Regions from separate parts of the Kitasatospora sp. NPDC038210 genome, predicted to be linked through region 3. Evidence: riboswitches for the same ligand, from Rfam matches in the RefSeq annotation. Region 3 holds a riboswitch; each other region holds the start of a gene.

Region 1 (7,173 bases), on a different contig from region 3:
CGAGTAGGCCAGGATGCCCTCGAAGCCCAGCTCCTTGGAGTTGTCGTCCTTGATGTCCTCCGGCGCGATGCGCACCAGCATCAGGGCGTCCTTGGCGATCCGCTGCTGGAAGTCCTCGTCGTGGGTGCTCAGGCCCTCGGGCATGGCGAAGGTCAGCGAGCCGATGGCGACGTCCTGCGGCTTCAGCGGCAGCATGGTGTTCATGTTGACCAGCTGCAGCGGCTTGGCCGGAGTCGCCTCCTTCCAGCCGGTCTCCTGGAGCTTCTTCTCCGGGAGCGGGCCCAGGTCGCGGAGCAGGACCACGCCGGAGAGCGGGACCAGCGCCATCGAACCGATGAGGGTGTTGCGGATCATCTTGCGGCGGCCGAAGCCGGACTCGGCGGCGCCGGTCTTGAACTGCTCGATGACGTCCGCGCGGACCTCGTCGTCGGCCTCGATCGGGTGACGCTCGGCCGGCAGCTCGACGTCCGACATCAGGGTGCGGGCCCAGTGGACCGCGCCCGCGCCGATCATGAAGAGCGCGACGCCCAGGGTCAGACCGAGCGCGAAGTTCAGCGCGCTGACGTGACCCAGCGGGAAGATGTAGACGATCTTGTCCGGGTCGATGGCCACGTACGAGGCGATGAAGCCGACGGTGGCGAGCATCGAGATCACGAACATCAGCGAGACCTGGCGCTCGGCGCGCCGGGCGGCCTTCTCGTCGATGTCGGTGCGACGGGGCTCGTGGGCCGGCAGGCCCGGGTCGGCGAACGGGTTGCCGTGCTCGGCCACCTCGCCGACGGAGCCGTGGGACTCCGGGAGCTTCTCTTCTGACATGTCGTGGCTCATGACTTCTTGGCCTTGGTGGTGTGGGCGGCGACCCAGATCGCGACCGCGATGAGCGTGCCAAGACCGAAGATCCAGCCGAACAGGCCCTCGGTCACCGGACCGAGGCTGCCGAGCGTGAGACCCCCGGGGTTGGGCTCGTCGCTAGTGGTGTGGCGGACGAAGGCCACGATCTGCTTCTTCTGCTCCTCGGGCATGGTGGTGTCCGGGAACGACGGCATGTTCTGCGGGCCGGTCTGCATGGCCTCGTAGATGTGCTTGGAGTCCACGCCCTCCAGCGACGGGGCGTACTTGCCCTTGGTCAGGGCACCACCCTGGCCGGCGAAGTTGTGGCACTGGGCGCAGTTGGTGCGGAACAGCTCGCCACCCTTGGAGATGTCCTCCGGGTTGGTCGAGGTGTACTGCTCCTCCGTCGGGGTCACCGGGCCGGGACCGAGGGAGGCGACGAAGGCGGCGAGCTGGTCGATCTCGGCCTGGGTGTAGATGGCCTTCTTGCGCGGCACCTGGGCGCCGGGCTGCTGGGCCGGCATGCGACCGGTGCCGACCTGGAAGTCGACGGCGGCGGAACCGACGCCGACCAGGCTCGGACCGTCACTGCTGCCCTGGCCGTTCAGGCCGTGGCAGGAGGAGCAACCGACGGCGAAGAGCTTCTTGCCCTCATCGATCGCGAGCGACTGCGCGGCGACGTCGGCCTGCGCCTTGTCGGCGGGCGCGAACGCGGCGTACAGCCCCCCGGTTGCCGCCAGGGCGAGAAGTAGGACGACCAGCGCCGCCAATGGGTGGCGCCGTCGTGCGGAGAGCTTTTTCACGGAATAACCCCGGTGTCAGGATCTGGTCGACTGGTGGGTGCACCCGGCGGCCGGTCTGGCCGGCACGAGGCTGCCTGTCTAGGGCTGCGCGCGCGGTCGGTCGGTGGGAGCGTCGGCACCGGCAGAAGCGGCCCGTCGCCGGTGAGGGCGGGGGCCGCAGCCGGTGGCCAGCGACCTGATCAGCTGGTTACTTGATCAGGTAGATGGTCGCGAACAGGCCGATCCACACGACGTCGACGAAGTGCCAGTAGTACGACACGACGATCGCGGCGGTGGCCTGCTCGTGCGTGAAGCGCTTGGCTGCGTACGTCCGTCCCAGGACCAGCAGGAAGGCGATCAGACCACCCGTCACGTGCAGGCCGTGGAAGCCGGTGGTCAGGTAGAACACCGTGCCGTACGGGTCGGAGGACAGCGACAGACCATCCTTCTTGACCAGCTCGGTGTACTCGTAGACCTGGCCGCCGATGAAGACCGCGCCCATGACGAACGTGATGATGAACCACATGCGGAGCTTCTTCACGTCACCGCGCTCGGCGGCGAACACGCCGAGCTGGCAGGTGAGCGAGGAGAGCACCAGGACCGTGGTGTTGACCGAGGAGAACGCCACGTTGAGGGCGTGGGCCTTCTCGGTCCAGAACTCGGCTCCCTTGACGGAGCGGAGCGTGAAGTACATCGCGAAGAGGGCCGCGAAGAACATCAACTCGGAACTGAGCCAGACGATCGTTCCGACGCTGACCATGTTCGGCCGGTTGACCGATCCGTGCGCGTGCCCGGTTTCTACTGCTGTTGCTGTCGCCACGACGGACATTATGTCGGTCCCTTATTCCGTCTTCACGCCGGGGGGTGTCCCTCGGAGTGTCCGGTGCGTGCGGTATGCCCGCTTGGGGGCCGACGGGGTGGGTGTACGGGGGCTGAGCAGCGGCGTGTCCCTTTTCTGACGGTTCCTCGGCGCACTCTACGACCCCGTTGCCCGGCGCGTCGATGCACGGTCGGAGCAGCGGCCGGAGGTAGGGGAGCGGGCCGGGGGTCGGCCGTACGGGTGGACCGGGCGGGTCCGGGTGACGGGCAGTCCTCCAGGAGGGTGAGGCCGGGGCGCGGCGGCTTGAGGAGGAACGTGCGCGAGGGGCACTCGGCGGAGGGTGATCGGGAGTAGCATCCGGATCAGGCGAACGTGGTCCGGATCACACTTGAGGGAGCAGGGTCCATGGCGTACACGACCGATGAGACGCTCACCGTCCTCGTCTACAGCGACGACCGCAACACCCGCGAGCAGGTGCTGACGGCACTCGGCCGTCGGCCCGCCGAGGATCTTCCGGAGCTGTCCTACCTGGAGTGCGCGACCACCCCGGCGGTGCTCAAGGCGCTGGAGAAGGGCGGCGTGGACCTCTGCGTGCTGGACGGCGAGGCGGTCCCGGCCGGCGGGCTGGGGCTCGGGCGCCAGCTGAAGGACGAGATCTACGGCTGCCCGCCGGTGCTGGTGCTGATCGGCCGGCCGCAGGACTCCTGGCTCGCCGCCTGGAGCCGGGCCGACGCCGCGATCTCCCACCCGGTGGACCCGGTGGCGCTGGCCGAGGCGGTCGCCACCCTGCTGCGGACCCGACTGGCCAAGCGGGCGCCGGCCGCCCGCTGAGCGGCGGCGTCTCAGTACTAGAGAAGACGGGGCCCTGGGGGCCCCGCCGCTCGATAGGCTGGCTCCATCCGTACGGACGCCCCCCGGAGCGGGGGGACAGACGACAGCTGGAGTCAGCCATGGTGAACGCGAACCCTGCGAACGGCGGTAGCGACCCCGCGCAGGTGGTCCGCTCCTGGCCGGATCTCCTGACGGCCCTGTTGAAGGGGGAGGACCTCGACCGCTCGTCCACCGCGTGGGCGATGGACCGGATCATGAGCGGCGAGGCCTCCCCCGCCCAGGTGGCCGGCTTCATGATCGCGCTGCGGTCCAAGGGCGAGACGGTCGACGAGGTCACCGGTCTGGTGGACGCGATGTACGCGCACGCCGAGCCGCTGGACATCGCCGGCCCGGCGGTGGACATCGTCGGCACCGGCGGCGACCGGGCGAAGACCGTCAACATCTCCACGATGTCGGCGATCGTCGCGGCGGCGGCCGGCGCCAAGGTGGTCAAGCACGGCAACCGGGCCGCCTCCTCCTCCACCGGGTCCTCGGACGTGCTGGAGAAGCTCGGGGTGGCGCTGGACCTCTCCGCGCGGCGGGTCGCCGAGGTGGCCGAGGAGGTCGGGCTCACCTTCTGCTTCGCCGCGAAGTTCCACCCCTCGATGCGGCACGCCGCCACCGCGCGGCGCGACCTCGGGGTGCCGACCGCCTTCAACATCCTCGGCCCGCTGACCAACCCGGCCAAGGTCACCTCCCACGCCATCGGCTGCTTCGACACCCGGCTGTCCGGGCTGATCGCCGGGGTGCTCGCCCGGCGCGGCTCGACGGCGCTGGTCTTCCGCGGCGACGACGGGCTGGACGAACTGACCATCACCACCACCTCGCGGGTGTGGGTGGTGCGCGACGGGGTGGTCACCGAGACCTCCTTCGACCCGCGGGAGGTCGGCATCGAGCTGGTCGGCATCGAGTCGCTGCGCGGCGGGGACCCGGCGTACAACGCGGAGGTCGCGCGCCGTCTGCTGGCGGGGGAGCGCGGGCCGGTGCGGGACGCCGTCCTGCTGAACACGGCGGCGGCGCTGGTCGCGCTCGACCTGGGTGACGCGCCGCTGGCCGAGCAGCTCGCGGCGGGCATGGCACGGGCGGCGGAGGCCATCGACTCCGGCGTCGCACAGGAGCTGCTGCGGCGCTGGTCGGAGGCCACCAGCCGTAGCTGAAGCGGTGGTTGGGAGCCCGGGCCGGAAACTCCGGCGCGGGCTCCCCGGCTGTCCGGATGGTGGATGCCCGTTTGACCGCCCGCCGGACGCGACCCTAGAGTCGGCGCCAGGTCATGAGTGACAGCGTCAAGCCCCAGCTTGCTGTCCGGCAACCCTCCGTCCGTGGCGGGGTGCCCTGGGTGAGGACCGGGTCGCCACGGCAAGCCGTCCGTGCGACAAGCGCGGACACCCGACGAGTGGCACTCCCGGGGTCCCAGACCCCTGAAGGAGTGCATCCTCATGTCCTCTCTCGCCACCGAGACCACCGCCCCCCTCGCCGTGCTCGGCTCCGACGTCCAGGTCCCGCTCGCCAGCGGTGAGAAGGTCGGCTACGCGGCGCTCGACTACGCGGCCAGCGCGCCGGCACTGCAGCGGGTCTGGGACGACGTCGCCGCCTACGCGCCGTACTACGGCAGCGTGCACCGCGGCGCCGGGTACCTCTCGCAGCTGTCCACCGACCTCTTCGAGCAGAGCCGCCGCACCGTCGCCGAGTTCCTCGACCTGCGCGAGGGCGACCAGGTCGTCTTCACCCGGGCCACCACCGACTCGCTCAACCTGCTGGCCGCCGCCGTGCCGGCCGGCACCCGGGTGTTCGCCTTCGAGACCGAGCACCACGCCTCGCTGCTGCCCTGGGCGCACGCCGGACTGGACGTGACCTACCTGCGCGCGCCGCGCTCCCGGGCCGAGGCGGTGGCCGCCCTGGACGCCGCGCTCGCCGAGGCGCCCGAGGGCCCCAAGCTGCTCTGCGTCACCGGCGCGTCCAACGTGACCGGCGAGCTGTGGCCGGTCGCCGAGCTGACCGGGACGGCGCACCGGCACGGCGCCCGGGTGGTGCTGGACGCCGCCCAGCTGGCCCCGCACCACCGGGTCTCGGTGCGCGAGCTGGACGTCGACTGGATCGCCTTCTCCGGCCACAAGATCTACGCGCCGTTCGGCGCCGGGGTGCTGGCCGGCCGGGCGGACTGGCTGGACGAGGCCGAGCCGTACCTGGCCGGCGGCGGGGCGACCCGGACGGTGGCCCGGGAGACGGACGGCTCGGTGGCCGTGCAGTGGCAGACCGGCCCGGCCCGGCACGAGGCCGGCTCGCCGAACGTCATCGGCGCCTACGCGATCGCCTCGGCCTGCCGCGCCCTGGGCGAGGCCGGCTTCGACGCCCTGGAGGCCCGTGAGCGGCAGCTGGTCGACCGGCTGACCGCCGGGCTGGCGGAGGTCCCGCAGGTCAAGGTGCTGAACCTGTTCGGTGCCGGCTCGGCCCGGGTGGGCGTGCTGTCCTTCGTCGTCCGGGGCTGGAACAGCTCGCACTTCTCGGCCGCGTTGTCCGCCGAGTACGGCATCGGGGTGCGCGACGGCCTCTTCTGCGCCCACCCGCTGGTGCGCACCCTGCTGGACGACGAGGCCACCGCCGTCGAGTCCAGCTGCGGCGCTCCGGACCCCTCGCTGCCGGGCGAGCGCAGCCTGAACGCCATCCGGGTCAGCTTCGGCGCCGGGACCCCGGACGAGCACATCGACCGCTTCCTCACCGCCGTCCGCGAGCTGGTCACGGACGGCGCGGCGTGGAACTACCGCAACGAGGGCGGGCGTTGCGTCGCGGACACCCGCCGGGAGGGCTGAGCCCGGGCGCGTCGGGAGGGCTGAGCCCGGGCGCCCCGCTACTCGTCCAGGCCGAGGGCGAAGGCCGCCTCCAGGTCGTGCTGGGAGTAGGTGCGGAAGGCGATCTGGGTCTCGGTGTGGGCCACGCCGGGGACCTTGTTGAGCCGGCCCGGGATGACCTCGGCCAGGTCGTCGTGACGGCGCACCCGGACCATCGCCACCAGGTCGTATCCACCGGTCACCGAGTACACCTCGCTGACGCCCTCGATGGAAGCGATGGCCTCGGCGATCTCCGGGATGCGGTCGACACTGGTCTTGATCAGGACGATGGCGGTGATCACTGTTCGCGCTCCTTTGTGGGGTGCCGCCAGCGTATCGGGCGTCAGCCGGGCCGTCTCGGGGGGTGGCGGACCACCGTGCAGGTGTAGAGGAAGCCGGCCGAGAAACCGATCACGTGGACCAGGTAGGCCACCCCCGGGCCCGCCGAGTGCACCGACCACCACTGCAGCGCGAACCAGAGGCCGAGTACCAGCCAGGCCGGGAAGCGCAGCGGCAGGAAGAACAGCAGCGGGACGAGGGTGGTCACCCGGGCGCGCGGGTGGAAGCGCAGGTAGGCGCCCAGGACGGCGGAGATGGCGCCGGAGGCTCCGATGAGCACCCGCGTGCAGTCCGGCGAGTGCGCCTCGGCGAGCGCGAAGCCGTACGTGGCCAGGCTGCCGGCGGCCAGGTAGAAGACGGCGTACCGGGCCCGGCCCAGCCGTCGCTCGACGGTGGGGCCGAAGACGTGCAGGAAGAGCAGGTTGCCCAGCAGGTGCAGCCAGCCGGCGTGGAGGAAGAGGCCGGTGAGGGCGGACAGGGCCGGGTGCTTGCCCGGGGTCGGGGCGGCCGGGCAGCCGGGGACCGGGTCGGGTGCCTCGGTCAGCTGTTCGGCGGTGAGCGGCCGCCCGGTCAGCAGTTCGGCCGGAACGGCGCCCCAGCGCTGCTCGTACCGCTGCTCCGCGCAGACCCGGGCCGGGCCGGTGCCGTACAGCGGATTGAGCCCGGCGGCCGGGCCGAGGAGGAAGACCAGGGTGTTGACCGCGAT
Region 2 (7,173 bases), on a different contig from region 3:
CACGCCGCCGGTGTCGGCCACCGGGCCGGGCACCACCTGGACGTCCGGGCGCCAACCGCCGCCCGGCCGGAGGTGTTCGAGCCTCAGCTCCCAGGTGTCCGCGTCGACCACGAGCGACTCCCCCACCCGGCCGGCCAGCACCAGGGTGCCGTACGGGGTGATCACCACCGCCCGCTGGTCGAAGTCGGCGTCCTTGCCGGTCACCGTGATCCGCCAGGATCCGTCGACGAACATCTCACTCCCCTTCCGTGGACGGCCCGGCGGCACAGGCCGTCACGGCCGTCACCGTTGCCACAGGCCGTCAAAGGCCGTGGGGCCCCGAGGTCCGGTGTTCCCGGACCCCGGCGCCCCCGATCGCCCCGATCGGTGCTCGGTCAGGCGCGGCGCTTGGCCCCGACCTTGCGGGCGGCGAACACCAGGCCCGCACCGGCGGCCAGCACGGCGCCGCCGGCCAGGGCGAGCGGGGTGTTGTCCCCGCCACCGGTCTCGGCCAGCGCCGGGGCGGTGCCGGTCGCGCTGGGCGTGGCGGACGGGGTGGCCGCCGGGGTGGTCCCCGGCGCGGTCGGGGCCGGGGTGGTGGCCGACGGCGTGGCGCTCGGCGAGGCCGGGACCGACTTGGTCGGGGTCGGGGTGGTGGCCGACGGCGTGGCGCTCGGCGAGGCCGGGACCGACTTGGTCGGGGTCGGGACCGGGGTCGCCGGGACGGAGGGGGTGATGGTCGGGGTGCCGGTCGGCGTCGGGGTGGCGGACGGGCACAGCGGAACGTCCGCGACCTTCTTGTCCACGTGGGTGTCCGCCAGGGTGTAGCGCCAGGTGTCGCCCTTGCCCGAGTAGCTGACGGTCAGCTTGACGGTGGCGTTGGCGTCGATGCGGCCGTGGTGCTCCTCGGAGCCGCCGACCAGCCTCAGGGTGTAGTCGCCGGCGGCGTTGTAGCGGTTGCCGAGGACGAGCTCGACGTGGCCGGCGTCCGCCCGGCAGCCGACATCCAGCGAGGCGTCGCTCGGCTTCCAGGCGAAGGCGGTCCCGGTGCCCGCCAGTGCGAGGGCGGCGACCGCGCCCCCGGTGACCACGGCTGCCCGGCGTACGTGCTTCATCTGTGCTTCTCTCCTGTGGAGTTCGTGGAGCAGGGAACGCCTTGCGCGCTCCCGGGGGAGATCGGGGGAGCACGCGAGGCGGCGAGCCCGGACCGCCGCCGCCCGCCGTGGCGGCGGGTGACGGCGGTGCAACGCGGCCCCCGACCCCTGCACGGATGGCGTGCCGCGTTCGGTTCACCCCGTTCCCGGTGTCGCCGGCCGCCGCCCCCGGCCCGCGCAGGAGGACCGCGCGTCCGGGCAGCGCGAAGCCGGACGGGACGAAGCCGGGCAGCGCGGGCCGGTGAACCGGTCAGGAGTGGCGCAGGGCCTCGGTGAGCCGGTGGGCCGCCTCGACGACCGCCTGGGAGAGCTGGGCTCCGGGGTGCCGGGTGAGCCGCTCGATCGGGCCGGAGACCGACACCGCGGCCACCACCCGGTTGGAGGGGCCGCGGACGGGCGCGGACACGGACGCGACCCCGAGTTCGCGCTCGCCGATGGACTGCGCCCAGCCGCGCCGCCGGACCCCGCTCAGCGCGGTGGCGGTGAAGCGGGCGCCCTGCAGTCCGCGGTGCAGCCGCTCGGGCTCCTCCCAGGCGAGCAGGACCTGGGCGGCCGCACCGACCTTCATCGGGAGGGTGACCCCCACCGGTACGGTGTCGCGCAGGCCGGAGAGGCGCTCCGCGGCGGCCACGCAGATCCGGATCTCGCCCTGGCGGCGGTAGAGCTGGGCGCTCTCGCCGGTCACGTCGCGCAGGTGGGCGAGGACGGAGCCGGCCGCGGCCAGCAGCCGGTCCTCCCCGGCGGCCGCCGAGAGCTCGGTGAGCCGGGGCCCGAGGATGAACCGGCCCTGCATGTCCCGGGTGACCAGCCGGTGGTGTTCGAGTGCCACGGCGAGCCGGTGGGCGGTGGGCCGGGCCAGGCCGGTGGCGGTGACGAGTCCGGCCAGGGTGGCGGGACCTGCCTCCAGGGTGCCGAGGATCGAGGTGACCTTGTCGAGCACGCCGACGCCGCTCGTGTTGTCCATGGATGGGTACTCCGTCTCGAATCCCGTGAGCGGCGGGTGGGCTTCGCTCACGGGGGCTCCCGGACGGGGAGCCGGGGGGGTGGTCAGCGAGGACGGGCCGGAGAAGTCGGCCGATTGCCTGCGCCGGGCACGAGACGGGTACGCGGAAGGGCCGGGGCGGGAAACGCCCGGGCGAAGGACAGCACAGAGAGCACCGTGTCTCCTCATCTTTCCCGCGCCACAGTGGCGACAGGCCGGAGTTGGCACTGCCCCCGCACGGCACGGCGCGTACTTCGGACGCCGGGTCGAACGGGGAGTTGCCGGGGCTTCGTAGGGCCGGTCCCTCCACCCCTCTGGATGATTCGCGAGGAACGATACAAGATGCCCCGGGCCGCCCGCCAAGCCTCCCCCCTCCCTCGGACGCGATCGGGCCGGCCACGCGGTCGTGGCCGGCCCGGGGGGGCGTTCCTACGGGCCGTCGGCCCGTCGGGTGGTCAGCTCGCCTTCTTCGTGGTGCCGACGCACAGCGCCCAGATGACGAAGGCGTCGAGCGCGATCAGGACGATGGCCCAGACCGGGTAGTACGGCAGCCACAGGAAGTTGGCGATCATGCTCAGCCCGGCGACGGCGACACCGACGACCCGGGCCCAGGCTGCGCCGCTGAAGAGCGCGACACCCGCCAGCACCAGGACGACCCCGATGATGACGTGGATCCAGCCCCAGCCTTCGGTGTTCATCGAGTAGACGTAGTGCCGGGTGACGACGATCAGGCTGTCCTTGGTGATGGCGGCGATCCCCTGGAACACCGCCATGATGCCGCCGGCGATCATCATGACCCCGGCGAAGATGGTCCACCCGGTCGCGAAGGGACGGGGTTCGGGGGCGTGGGTGCTGGGGCCGGCCCCGGCAACACTGCTGGTCATGACATTGACTCCTTCGGTGGCAACCGCCTCGCGGGGAGCGGGAGACGGGAGGGGCGGGCAGCCGGGCGCAGGGGCCCGGCTGCTCGCATGACGACCGCCTGGAAGGGAACAGAAGTCCTACGTTCACGGTAGGGCCGGACTCCCGTCCTGTCGTGCGCGGACCGCGACGAGGTCACGGACCGTGACGCCGCGTCCGTGAGGTCGGCCACGACGTCGGCCACCAGGCCGGCCACGAGGTCGGCCACGAGGTCGGCCACGGGTTCACCCGCGGGCCCCGGCGCCGGCGGGCACGGGACGGTCGGTGTCGCCGTGCCAGGTGGGCCAGCCGAGCAGCCGGGGGCGTTCGGTGACCCACGCGCGGGTGTCCGCGCCGACCTCTGCGGTGATGAGGTCCTCCAGCCGGGCGCTGTACCGGGCGACGAGGTCGCGGTGGGCCGGATCGGCCGCGAGGTTGCGCACCTCGCCGGGGTCCTCCTCCCGGTCGTAGAGCACCACGTCGTTCTGCGCGTACAGCGTCTCGGGGCCGGTGGGGCGGTTGGGCCGGAGCGGGGAGAAGTAGCGCCCGAAGCTGTACCGCCGGTCGAGGTAGCCGCGCAGGAAACCGCGCTTGTCCCAGTCCGGGCGCAGCTCCCCCGACTGGATGCGCTGCTGGGCCCGCGGGTCGGCGAACTCGAACCAGAACCCGGCGTCCAGGGCGGTGATCGACTCGACGGCGGTGAGCACGCCCTCCCGGACCTCCCTGCCCTCCAGCACCGGTGCCAGGGAGTGACCGTGCAGGTCGGGGAAGCGGGAGGCGGTGGCCGCCCGGTCCAGGCCCGCGAACTCCAGCAGGGTGGGCGCGATGTCGACCGCGGAGGCGAGCGCGTCGGTGCGGCCGCCGCCGGGCGCGTCCGGGTGGCACAGCACGAACGGGACGTGGAAGTTCTCGTCGTAGAGCAGGTTGCCCTTCTGGCGCAGGCCGTGGGAGCCGGCCATCTCGCCGTGGTCGGAGGTGAACACGACCACCGTCCGGTCGGCCTGGCCGGAGGCCTCCAGCGCGTCGAGCACGACGTCGATGCTGCGGTCGACGTCCCGGATGGCGTTGAGGTAGAAGTTCAGGCCGTCGTACCAGTGCCGGTCGTCGGCCACCGGGCCGAACACCGTGTCGAGCATGCGGGCGAACTCCGCCACCGCCGGCGCCGCGCCGGACAGGTCGTCGTGCAGGCTGGCGGGCAGGTCGAAGTCCCAGCGGCGGCGGTAGAGCGGGACGTCGGCGGGGCCGCGCGCCAGCACGGCGTGCGCGAGGCCGAAGGGCAGCCGCACCCGGGGCTTCCCGCCGTAGTCGAAGCTCATGATGTCGTGCGGGTTGACGAAGTTGACGGCCATGAACCAGGGCTGGTCGTCCGCCACCGCCGGGGCGCGGTCGCGCAGCCACTTCACGGCCTGGCCGGCGATCACGGGGTCGATCTTGAGCCCGGCCCAGACGCCGCCGTCGATGTCTCCCCAGTCGTTGAACCCGCTGAACCCGTAGGGCTCCAGGGCGTCGGTGGTCGGTCCCGGGTTCTGCGGGGTGACGTAGGCGTTCGACAGGTGCCACTTGCCCTGGTAGGTGCAGTAGTAGCCGGCCTGGCGCAGCATCGTGCCGAGGGTGCCCAACGCCGGGTCCAGCGGGCGGATGTAGGGCATGTTGTCGTTGTCGTAGATCTCGGTCAGCGGCAGGTGCCGGCCGGTGTAGATCACGGACCGCGCGGAGCTGCACATGGCCGAGGCGGTGTAGTACCGGTCGAAGGTGGTGCCCCGCTCGGCGAGTCGTTCCCGGGCGGGGAGCGTGAAGCCCTGCGGGCGGGGGATCGCGGCCCGCTCCTCGTCGGTGACGATCAACAGGATGTTCGGACGACTGGTCATGGCCACCTGCGCTGTGTGCGGGGAACGGTCGGGGAGGTCCGCGTCGCGCGGACGGGGTCACTCGTCGGTACGGCTCCCGGCGCCGGCCTCGTCGGTACGGCTGTCGGCGCCGGCCCGTCCGGAGGCGGCGAGCAGCGCCAGGACGGCGAGCACCGCGAGGAGCACCAGGACGAGCAGCAGCACCGTCAGGACGGTCGGGTGGTTCCAGAGGGCGAACACCAGGGCCACGACCAGCACCGCCGCGAGGACGAGCCACCGGCGGTGGGCGTCGGTCCAGGTCCCGACCCGGCCGGTGTGCACGCCGTGCGCGTCGCTCCAGCCGGCGACGGAGTCGGCGACGTGGTCGGCACCGCCGCGGACGGCGCGCGGCATGCGGCCCGCACCGGAGAGGTAGGCGCCGAGCGCCACCACGACGCCCAGGACGATCGCGGTCCGCAGGCTGATCCGCAGGAAGTGCAGCAGCGTGTCGAAGACCGCGGCCGCCGCGGCCGGGGACTGTACGGCGGGGGGCAGGTGGTCCAGGTAGTAGTGGCGGGCGATCACCAGGGCGATCGCCACCAGCAGGCAGCCGAAGGCCGCGCCGAGGGCCGTGGTCACCAGGGCCCGGCGGCGGCGCCGGGCCAGCACGACGCCGATCGCGCCGATCAGCACGGTGATGATCGGCAGCCAGTTGCCGATCACGTCGAGGGCGTGCGCGGCACCGCGGATCTTGGCGAGCTTGTCGGACTGGAACAGCACCAGCTGCTTGTTGACTTCGGGGATCTTCTCGGCCGGAGTGAGCCCGGCGGACACCAGGTCGTCCTTCAGCTTGTCGACGGCCGTCCCGACGTTGAGGGTGACGGTGCCGTTGTTCACCTCGACCGCGCCGCGGCCGTGGCCGGTCAGGGCCTGGACCACGGCCTGGTGGGCGGCGCGGTTGGCCTGCGTCCACGCGGTCGCGAAGGCGTCGCTCTGCACGACCTTGGTGGCGGCCTTGGTGACCACCTGGTCCACCGCGTCGTCGATCTTGGGGCCGAGCGACTTGACCGCCGAGGTGGCCCTCGGCGGCAGGCCCTGCGACTGCAGCCAATCGGCCACGTCGGAAGCGACCGCCGGGCCGTCCACCCTCACGTCCACGGCCTTCGTGATCCGGGCGACCGCGGCGTCCTGGATCGCGGGGTTGGTGGCCAGCGGCGAGACCGTGGAGACGTACCGGTCGGTGTCCAGCACGATGTCGTGCACCCAGACGGTGAGCAGCGACACGGGCACCAGGATGCAGGTCAGCGTGATCAGCACGGCTGACACGGTGCTCATCGCGATCCTCGCCGCCCTGGAGGGGTGCCGAGCCCCCGAGGGCGTCCCCCCGCCCCCGTTCGTCGGCCCGCCGGGCGGAGGCCCGGACGGGGGCGGCCCGGACGGGGGCGGCCCGGACGGGGGCGGCTCACCCGACGCAGGACCGCTCGACGGGCCCGACGGAGCGGGCCCGGACGCCGAGGGCCCGGACGCCGAGGGCTCACCCGAAGGGGGCCCGGACGCCGAGGGCTCACCCGAAGGGGGCCCGGACGCCGAGGACTCACCCGAAGGGGGCTCGGAAGGATGCGGCTCCAGTGGCCCGTTCAACGGCACTCCCGATGTTCGGCACGCGGCCGTACCGCCGCTGTTCACCATTCACGCCGCAAGGTCCCCCGTCCGGCACGCCGGACTGGGCCGCCCGGACGAGGGCTCCGCCGGATCCGTGTTCCCTCACCCGGAACAGGTGATCCGCGGAGGGGGTGGCGGCCCCTAGCGTCGAAGCAGCGACCGGCCCGGCGGGCCGGGCGCCGGATCCCACACGAAGGAAGGAGCACCGCCATGGCCGAGGACGTCCTGGCCGAGAGCGGGCCCATCGACTACCTGGTGGTCGAGTTCCCCGGCAACCGCATGACCGGGGAGGGGCTTCCGCTGTTGATCGACCTGGTGGACCGGGGTGTGATCCGCATCCTGGACTTCGCGTTCGTGCGCAAGGACAGCGACGGCACCGTCACCGGGATGGAGATCGCCGACTTCGACGGCGACGGCCTGCTCGACCTGGCCGTCTTCGAGGGCTCCGGTTCGGGGCTGCTGGACGACGACGACCTGGGAGAGGCCGCCGGGGTCATCGAGCCCGGGAACTCGGCCGGGGTGCTCATCTACGAGAACCTCTGGGCCGCTCCGTTCGCCACGGCCCTGCGCCGGGGCGGCGCCCGGGTGGTCGCCAGCGGCCGGGTGCCCCTGCCGGACCTGCTGCGCTCCCTGGACGAGCTGGACGACGTCGAGGACGCGTCCGACGACG
Region 3 (7,173 bases):
GGCCGTCCGGGCCCTCACCGCCGCCGGCCTGCCCGCCGCCCGGGTGGCCGAGGTCGAACGGCTCGTCCTGCTCACCGTCACCCACGACCCCGCACCGGGCGACCGCGAGGGCGAGGTGCTCTGCGACGCGGACCTCGCCGTCCTCGGCGGCACCCCCGAGGCGTACGCGGCGTACGCGGCCGCCGTCCGGGAGGAGTACGGCTTCGTCCCCGAGCCGGACTTCCGCGCCGGCCGCGCCGCCGTGCTGCGCGGGCTCCTGGCACTACCCGCGCTCTACCGCACCCCCGCCGCCCGCGAGCGCTTCACGGACGCCGCCCACGCCAACCTGGCGGCCGAACTCCGCCGCCTGGAGGGTTGAGCAGCCCCCTCGGACCGGCCCCTCGGACCGGCCCCTCAGACCAGGCCCTTCGGACCGGCCCCCCTCAGACCAGCTTCCCGACCGGCGCCACCACCGCGCCCTGCTTGCCGCACACCCAGTGCGGCTCCGGCCCCAGCTCGGGCTCCACGCTCAGCGCGTGCGGGTCCCCGTCGGCCGCGCACCCGGTGCACAGCGGCCAGCGCCCGTACGCCTCCAGCAGCGCGTCCTGGACGTCCTGGGCGACCAGCCCGAGCACGTACTCGGTGCCGTCCGGCCACTGCTCCAGCCACCAGCGGCGGTGCGTCACCGCCTGCTCCACCAGCGAGACGACGGCGGCGTCCGCCACGTCCCGCGCGGTGAGGTCGGCCAGGATCAGTGCCCGCGCGTTGTGCAGGGCGGTCTCGATGTCGTCAGCTGCCATCCGTCCATTCTCCGTCGGCGCGCCGGAACGCGGAAACGCCGCGTGGGCGGCTCCCCGAAGGGAACCGCCCACGCGGACGGGGAACGAACCGATCCGATCGAAACGATCAGGATCAGAAGTCCATGTCACCGCCCGGCATGCCGCCGCCGGCGGCCGCAGCGGCCTTCTCCGGCTTGTCGGCGATGACGGCCTCGGTGGTGAGGAACAGCGCCGCGATGGAGGCGGCGTTCTGCAGCGCGGAGCGGGTGACCTTGGCCGGGTCGATGATGCCCGCGGCGACCAGGTCGACGTACTCGTTGGTGGCGGCGTTCAGGCCGTGACCGGCGGGGAGGTTGCGCACCTTCTCCACCACGACGCCACCCTCCAGGCCGGCGTTGGTCGCGATCTGCTTGATCGGGGCCTCCAGCGCGACCTTGACGATGTTGGCACCGGTGGCCTCGTCGCCGTCCAGCTCCAGCTTGTCGAAGGCGACACCGGCCTGCAGCAGGGCGACGCCACCACCGGCGACGATGCCCTCCTCGACGGCGGCCTTGGCGTTGCGGACGGCGTCCTCGATGCGGTGCTTGCGCTCCTTGAGCTCCACCTCGGTGGCCGCGCCGGCCTTGATGACGGCCACGCCGCCGGCCAGCTTGGCGAGGCGCTCCTGGAGCTTCTCGCGGTCGTAGTCCGAGTCGCTGTTCTCGATCTCGGCGCGGATCTGGTTCACGCGGCCCGCGACCTGCTCGCTGTCGCCGCCACCGTCGACGATGGTGGTCTCGTCCTTGGTGATGACCACCTTGCGGGCGGTGCCCAGCAGGTCGATGCCGGCGTTCTCCAGCTTGAGGCCGACCTCCTCGGAGATCACGGTGCCACCGGTGAGGATGGCGATGTCGCCGAGCATGGCCTTGCGGCGGTCGCCGAAGCCCGGGGCCTTGACGGCGACGGACTTGAAGGTGCCGCGGATCTTGTTCACGACCAGGGTCGACAGGGCCTCGCCCTCGACGTCCTCGGCGATGATGACGAGCGGCTTGCCGCTCTGCATGACCTTCTCCAGCAGCGGGAGCAGGTCCTTGACCGAGCCGATCTTGGAGTTGGCGATGAGGATGTACGGGTCCTCGAACGTCGCCTCCATGCGCTCCAGGTCGGTGGCGAAGTAGGCGGAGATGTAGCCCTTGTCGAAGCGCATGCCCTCGGTGAGCTCAAGCTCCAGGCCGAAGGTGTTGCTCTCCTCGACGGTGATGACGCCTTCCTTGCCGACCTTGTCCATGGCCTCGGCGATCAGCTCGCCGATCTGGGTGTCGGCGGCGGAGATGGAGGCGGTGGAGGCGATCTGCTCCTTGGTCTCCACGTCCTTGGCCTGGGCCAGCAGCTGGTCGGAGACGGCCGCGACGGCCTTCTCGATGCCGCGCTTCAGGGCCATCGGGTTGGCGCCGGCGGCGACGTTGCGCAGACCCTCGCGAACCAGGGCCTGGGCGAGCACGGTGGCGGTGGTGGTGCCGTCACCCGCGACGTCGTCCGTCTTCTTGGCGACCTCCTTGACGAGCTCCGCACCGATCTTCTCGTACGGGTCTTCGAGCTCGATCTCCTTGGCGATGGAGACACCGTCGTTGGTGATCGTGGGGGCGCCCCACTTCTTCTCCAGCACGACGTTGCGGCCCTTGGGGCCGAGCGTGACCTTCACTGCGTCGGCGAGCTGGTTCATGCCACGCTCAAGGCCGCGGCGAGCTTCCTCATCAAAGGCGATGATCTTGGCCATCAGAAGTGGTCCTCCGGGACACGGTCGACTGCTCGGACCAAGGGGTGCCCGCGACGGACGGCCCTGGTGTGCGGGGGTCTTTTCCCCTACCGCTCCCGGGGGCCTCACCGACCCGGTCCGCTGTCACTCTCACGCTGTGAGTGCTAACGCCAATGATTAGCACTCCGGGTGGTCGAGTGCAAGCCCAATCGCCAACCCGCGAGCCGCCGCTGGGACCACCCCCGGGGGCCGCCCGGGAACGGCGACGGGCCCGTACGACGCGTGTCGTACGGGCCCGTCGAGAAGCGAGCGGTCACCAGCCGTGGGCCGCGCCGAGCTCCTGGAGTCGGAAGGGGTCAGACCGCCGCGCGAACCATGTCCGCCTGCGGGCCCTTCTGTCCCTGGGAAATCTCGAACTCGACCCGCTGGCCCTCCTCAAGGGTGCGGTAGCCGTCCATCTGGATCGCGCTGTAGTGGACGAAGACGTCCGCACCACCGTCGACCGCGATAAAGCCGTAGCCCTTCTCCGCGTTGAACCACTTGACGGTGCCCTGAGCCATTCCGAACTCCCCTAGTGCTGTGCTGGCCCTTCACGCGCCCGCAGGTCGCGGGCCCGGGTTGGTTGACGGCCCGCCCGGGGAACCCCCCCTGGGCGCAGCCGTGCACGCCGCAACCGTCCGCACGGAACGCCCAACGGGCTCCGGTGAGCGGGTGATTGCGTCGACCGCCGCTGAATGTATCCGGACCGAAGCCCTCTGCAACAGGGTCAACCGCCGGTAATTCCGCCCCGGCAGCAAGGGACAGGACGGGCCGAACCGGAAAAATCTCGGCATTCCACGCGGGACATAGCGGACGAATTACCCAAATCCCCGCGGTAATTCTGACATCGGCCTGACATGTTTCACGGCCCGGTCCCATCGGCCGGGCCCAGCCCGGCGGAACGCCGCGAACGGCCGAGAGGGAACCCCTGTTCCCAACCGAGCGACACTCTACTCCGACTCGACCCGCAAATATTCCCGCCGGAATGCAACCGGCCGCCCGTACATACGGAGAGCGGAATTCCGTACGCACGGGCGGCCGAATGGCGCGCGGGACGGCTCAGCAGCCGCCGGCCACCGCCGGAATGATCGAGACGCCGGCGCCGTCCTCGATCTCGGTCGCCAGGCCCTCGGCGAAGCGCACGTCGTCGTCGTTCACGTAGACGTTGACGAAACGGCGCAGCTTGCCGGTGTCGTCCAGGATGCGGGCGGAGATGCCCGCGTGGTTCTTCTCCAGGTCGGCGATGACCTCGGCCAGGGTGGCGCCCTCGGCGGTCACCTCGGCGGCGCCGCCGGTGTAGGTGCGCAGGATGGTGGGGATGCGGACGTTGGCGCTCATGACTCTCCTTGCGGGGGTGCGGCCTTGCGGGGCAGCGGTCGGGGCGGGCACGGGGCCGGCGGCGTGGTTCAGGCGGACGCGAGGCCGGCAGCGCGGAACGCGTCCAGCGTCGGGCGGATGACGGCGCTCATCCCGGCGTCGGAGACGGCGTCCAGGGTCTTCAGGCCGTCGCCGGTGTTGATCGCGACGGTCTCCTTGGCCGGGTCCAGCTGCCCGGTCTCGACCAGCTTCTTCAGCACGCCGACGGTCACCCCGCCCGCGGTCTCGGCGAAGATGCCCTCGGTCCGCGCCAGCAGCCGGATCGCCGCCACGACCTCGGCGTCCGTGACGTCCTCCACCGCGCCGCCCGTGCGGCGGGCGATGTCCAGCACGTACGGGCCGTCGGCCGGGTTGCCGATCGCCAGCGACTTGGCGATGGTGTCCGGCTTGACCGGCTTGATCACGTCCCGGCCGGCCTTGAAGGCGGCCGACACCGGGGAGCAGCCCTCGGCCTGGGCGCCGAAGACCCGGTACGGCCGGTCCTCGACCAGGCCGAGCTTGATCAGCTCCTGCAGGCCCTTGTCGATCTTCGTCAGCTGGGAGCCCGAGGCGATCGGGATCACGATCTGCTCCGGCAGCCGCCACCCGAGCTGCTCGCAGATCTCGTACGCCAGCGTCTTGGAGCCCTCGCCGTAGTACGGCCGCAGGTTGACGTTGACGAAGCCCCAGCCCTCGCCGGCCGGGTCCCCGATCAGCTCCGAGCAGAAGCGGTTCACGTCGTCGTAGTTGCCCTCGATGCCGACCAGCTCGCCGCCGTACACCCCGGCCATGACGACCTTGCCCTGCTCCAGGTCGTGCGGGATGAACACGCAGGACCGGAAGCCGGCCCGGGCGGCCGCCGCGCCCACCGCACCGGCCAGGTTGCCGGTGGAGGAGCAGGACAGCGTCGTGTAGCCGAACGCCCGCGCCGCCTCGATGGCGCAGGCCACCACGCGGTCCTTGAACGAGTGCGTCGGGTTCCCGGAGTCGTCCTTGATGTGCAGCTGCGCGGTGAAACCGAGCTCGCGGCCCAGGTTGTCCGCCTTCACCAGCGGGGTCCAGCCCGGGTTCAGGTTGGGCTTGGAGGCGACGTCGGCCGGCACCGGCAGCAGCGGCGCGTACCGCCAGACCGAAGTCGGGCCGGCCTCGATCCGCTTGCGCAGCTCCTCGGCGCCCTCGCTGCCGAACTCGTAGGCGATCTCCAGCGGGCCGAAGCACTCCAGGCACGCGAAGCTGGGACCGAGCGGGAAGCGGGTTCCGCACTCCCGACAGGACAGGGCGGCGGCGGGGCCGAGGTCCACGGAAACAGGTGCGGCAGTGTCGATAGCCATGACGGCGAGGCCTCTCTCCTCATCTTCCCCGCAGCGCGGACGCGCCACAGGCCGGAATTGGCACCTGTCCCGCCGGGGCCTGTCGTCGACAGCCGCGCGAGAAGGTTGCCGGGACGTCAACGGGCCGTTCCCTCAGTCCCTCTGGATGAGCTTGTGAAATTGTGGTGGTGCTCGACGGCGACCCCGGCGTGCATGGGTCCTACCGCTGTACGAAGACTGTATCCGAAGGCGCCAATCCTGAACGGGACCGTCCGCCACGCGAGATGACCCGTCCCACCCGACCCGCCGAGGAGACCTCCGTGCCCGCCGAACCGACTCCCGAGCTCCTCCCGCAGGCGGCGTCCTGGCTGCGCCGCCGCTCCTGGAGCGCGGCCGACCGGCCGGTCGACACCCTCCTCGCGGCCAAGGAACGCACCGGCCGCACGATCAGCGTCGTCCTCCCCGCCCTGGACGAGGAGGCCACCGTCGGCGACATCGTCCGCACCGTCCGCCGCGAGCTGATGGAACGCCTCCCGCTGGTCGACGAACTGGTCGTGGTCGACTCCGGCTCCACCGACGGCACGGCCGAGGCCGCCGCCGAGGCCGGTGCCCGGGTGGAGCACCGCGACGCCATCCTGCCCCGGCTGCCCGCCGCCCCCGGCAAGGGCGAGGTGCTCTGGCGCTCGCTTCTGGTCACCCGCGGCGACATCGTCTGCTTCGTGGACGCCGACCTGCGCGAGTTCGACCCGGCCTTCGTCTCCGGCATCGTCGGGCCGCTGCTGACCGACGAGTCCATCCAGCTGGTCAAGGCCATGTACGACCGCCCCCTCGAAGTCGCACTGAGCGGCTCCGCCGCGGGGGACCGCGCCGCCGTCCTCCCGGCCGGCGGCGGCCGGGTCACCGAACTCGTCGCCCGCCCCCTCCTCAACCTGCACTGGCCGGAACTCGCCGGCTTCGTCCAGCCCCTCGGCGGCGAGTACGCGGCCCGCCGCTCACTGCTCGAACGGCTGCCCTTCCCCACCGGCTACGGCGTCGAACTCGGCCTGCTCGTCGACGCGTTGGAGCTGGTCGGCCTGGACGCCCTGGCCCAGGTGGACGTCGGCGTCCGGCACCACCGCCACCAGGACGGCCAGGCCCTCGGCCGGATGGCCGCCACCATCTACCGCACCGCGCTCGAACGCCTCGACCGCGCCCACCGGCTCAAGGCCTCCGCCGACCTGGTCCGCCCGGAGCTCACCCAGTTCGCCCGCGACCCGGAGACCCGCGCCTTCCTCGCCCACACCCACCCGGTGACCGCCCTGGAACGCCCCCCGATGCACACCGTCCCCGAATACGCCACCCACCGATGACGGGTTTGCCACGCCGGGCGCCCGGCAACATGCCAACCATGGGCGATCTCACGACCGAACGTTCGAGTGCGACCGGCACCGCCCCCGTCCTGGTGGCCTCCAACCGGGGACCGGTGTCGTTCAGCACCGCCGACGACGGCACGCTGACCCTGCGGCGCGGCGGCGGCGGCCTGGTCTCCGGCCTCTCCGCCATCGACGACCCGAACGCCGTCTGGGTCTGCGCGGCCCTCGGCGCCGCGGACCGCAGAGCCGCCGCGGAAGCCCCCGACGGCCGCCTCGACCTGGCCGGCCACGACGTCGGCGGGCAGGCCGTCCGGATGCTGGACATCGACCCCGAGACCTTCGCCCGCGCCTACAACGGCGTCGCCAACTCCACCCTCTGGTTCGTCCACCACCTGCTGTACGCGACCCCCACCGCCCCCGCCTTCGACGCCGACTTCCGCACCGAATGGGCCGCCTACCGGGCCTACAACACGGCCTTCGCCGAGGCGCTGGCCACCGAGGCCGCCCCGAACGCCGCCGTCCTCGTCCAGGACTACCACCTGTCCCTGGCCCCGGCGCTGCTCCGCGCCGCCCGCCCCGACCTGCGGATCGGCCACTTCTCGCACACCCCCTGGGCCCCGCCC

Evidence for each region. Region 3 has a riboswitch for S-adenosylmethionine ahead of thrC (threonine synthase). Riboswitches for the same ligand answer to the same signal wherever they lie in the genome.
Region 1: it holds a riboswitch for S-adenosylmethionine, as region 3 does, so the genes downstream of both, ACZ7KX_RS12325 (aminotransferase class V-fold PLP-dependent enzyme) here and thrC (threonine synthase) in region 3, are expected to answer to the same signal.
Region 2: it holds a riboswitch for S-adenosylmethionine, as region 3 does, so the genes downstream of both, ACZ7KX_RS01665 (IclR family transcriptional regulator) here and thrC (threonine synthase) in region 3, are expected to answer to the same signal.

What each region holds. Positions count from the first base shown of each region.
Region 1 is NZ_JBVJYK010000005.1:142,448-149,620, forward strand. It holds gene qcrA (cytochrome bc1 complex Rieske iron-sulfur subunit) at 1-816, opposite strand, end outside; gene qcrC (cytochrome bc1 complex diheme cytochrome c subunit) at 825-1,634, opposite strand; gene ctaE (aa3-type cytochrome oxidase subunit III) at 1,822-2,442, opposite strand; gene ACZ7KX_RS12315 (response regulator) at 2,839-3,264, shown strand; gene trpD (anthranilate phosphoribosyltransferase) at 3,384-4,460, shown strand; SAM riboswitch class IV at 4,570-4,688, shown strand; gene ACZ7KX_RS12325 (aminotransferase class V-fold PLP-dependent enzyme) at 4,740-6,110, shown strand; gene ACZ7KX_RS12330 (Lrp/AsnC family transcriptional regulator) at 6,149-6,430, opposite strand; gene ACZ7KX_RS12335 (rhomboid family intramembrane serine protease) at 6,472-7,173, opposite strand, start outside.
Region 2 is NZ_JBVJYK010000001.1:382,986-390,158, reverse strand. It holds gene ACZ7KX_RS01675 (hypothetical protein) at 1-234, opposite strand, end outside; gene ACZ7KX_RS01670 (LPXTG cell wall anchor domain-containing protein) at 375-1,094, opposite strand; gene ACZ7KX_RS01665 (IclR family transcriptional regulator) at 1,384-2,097, opposite strand; SAM riboswitch class I at 2,298-2,440, opposite strand; gene ACZ7KX_RS01660 (DUF7144 family membrane protein) at 2,571-2,999, opposite strand; gene ACZ7KX_RS01655 (sulfatase-like hydrolase/transferase) at 3,261-4,883, opposite strand; gene ACZ7KX_RS01650 (hypothetical protein) at 4,941-6,176, opposite strand; gene ACZ7KX_RS01645 (DUF6325 family protein) at 6,714-7,173, shown strand, end outside.
Region 3 is NZ_JBVJYK010000019.1:72,567-79,739, reverse strand. It holds gene ACZ7KX_RS31340 (HD domain-containing protein) at 1-358, shown strand, start outside; gene ACZ7KX_RS31335 (hypothetical protein) at 423-779, opposite strand; gene groL (chaperonin GroEL) at 892-2,514, opposite strand; gene ACZ7KX_RS31325 (cold-shock protein) at 2,850-3,053, opposite strand; gene ACZ7KX_RS31320 (MoaD/ThiS family protein) at 3,592-3,870, opposite strand; gene thrC (threonine synthase) at 3,939-5,219, opposite strand; SAM riboswitch class I at 5,236-5,371, opposite strand; gene ACZ7KX_RS31310 (glucosyl-3-phosphoglycerate synthase) at 5,519-6,547, shown strand; gene ACZ7KX_RS31305 (alpha,alpha-trehalose-phosphate synthase (UDP-forming)) at 6,586-7,173, shown strand, end outside.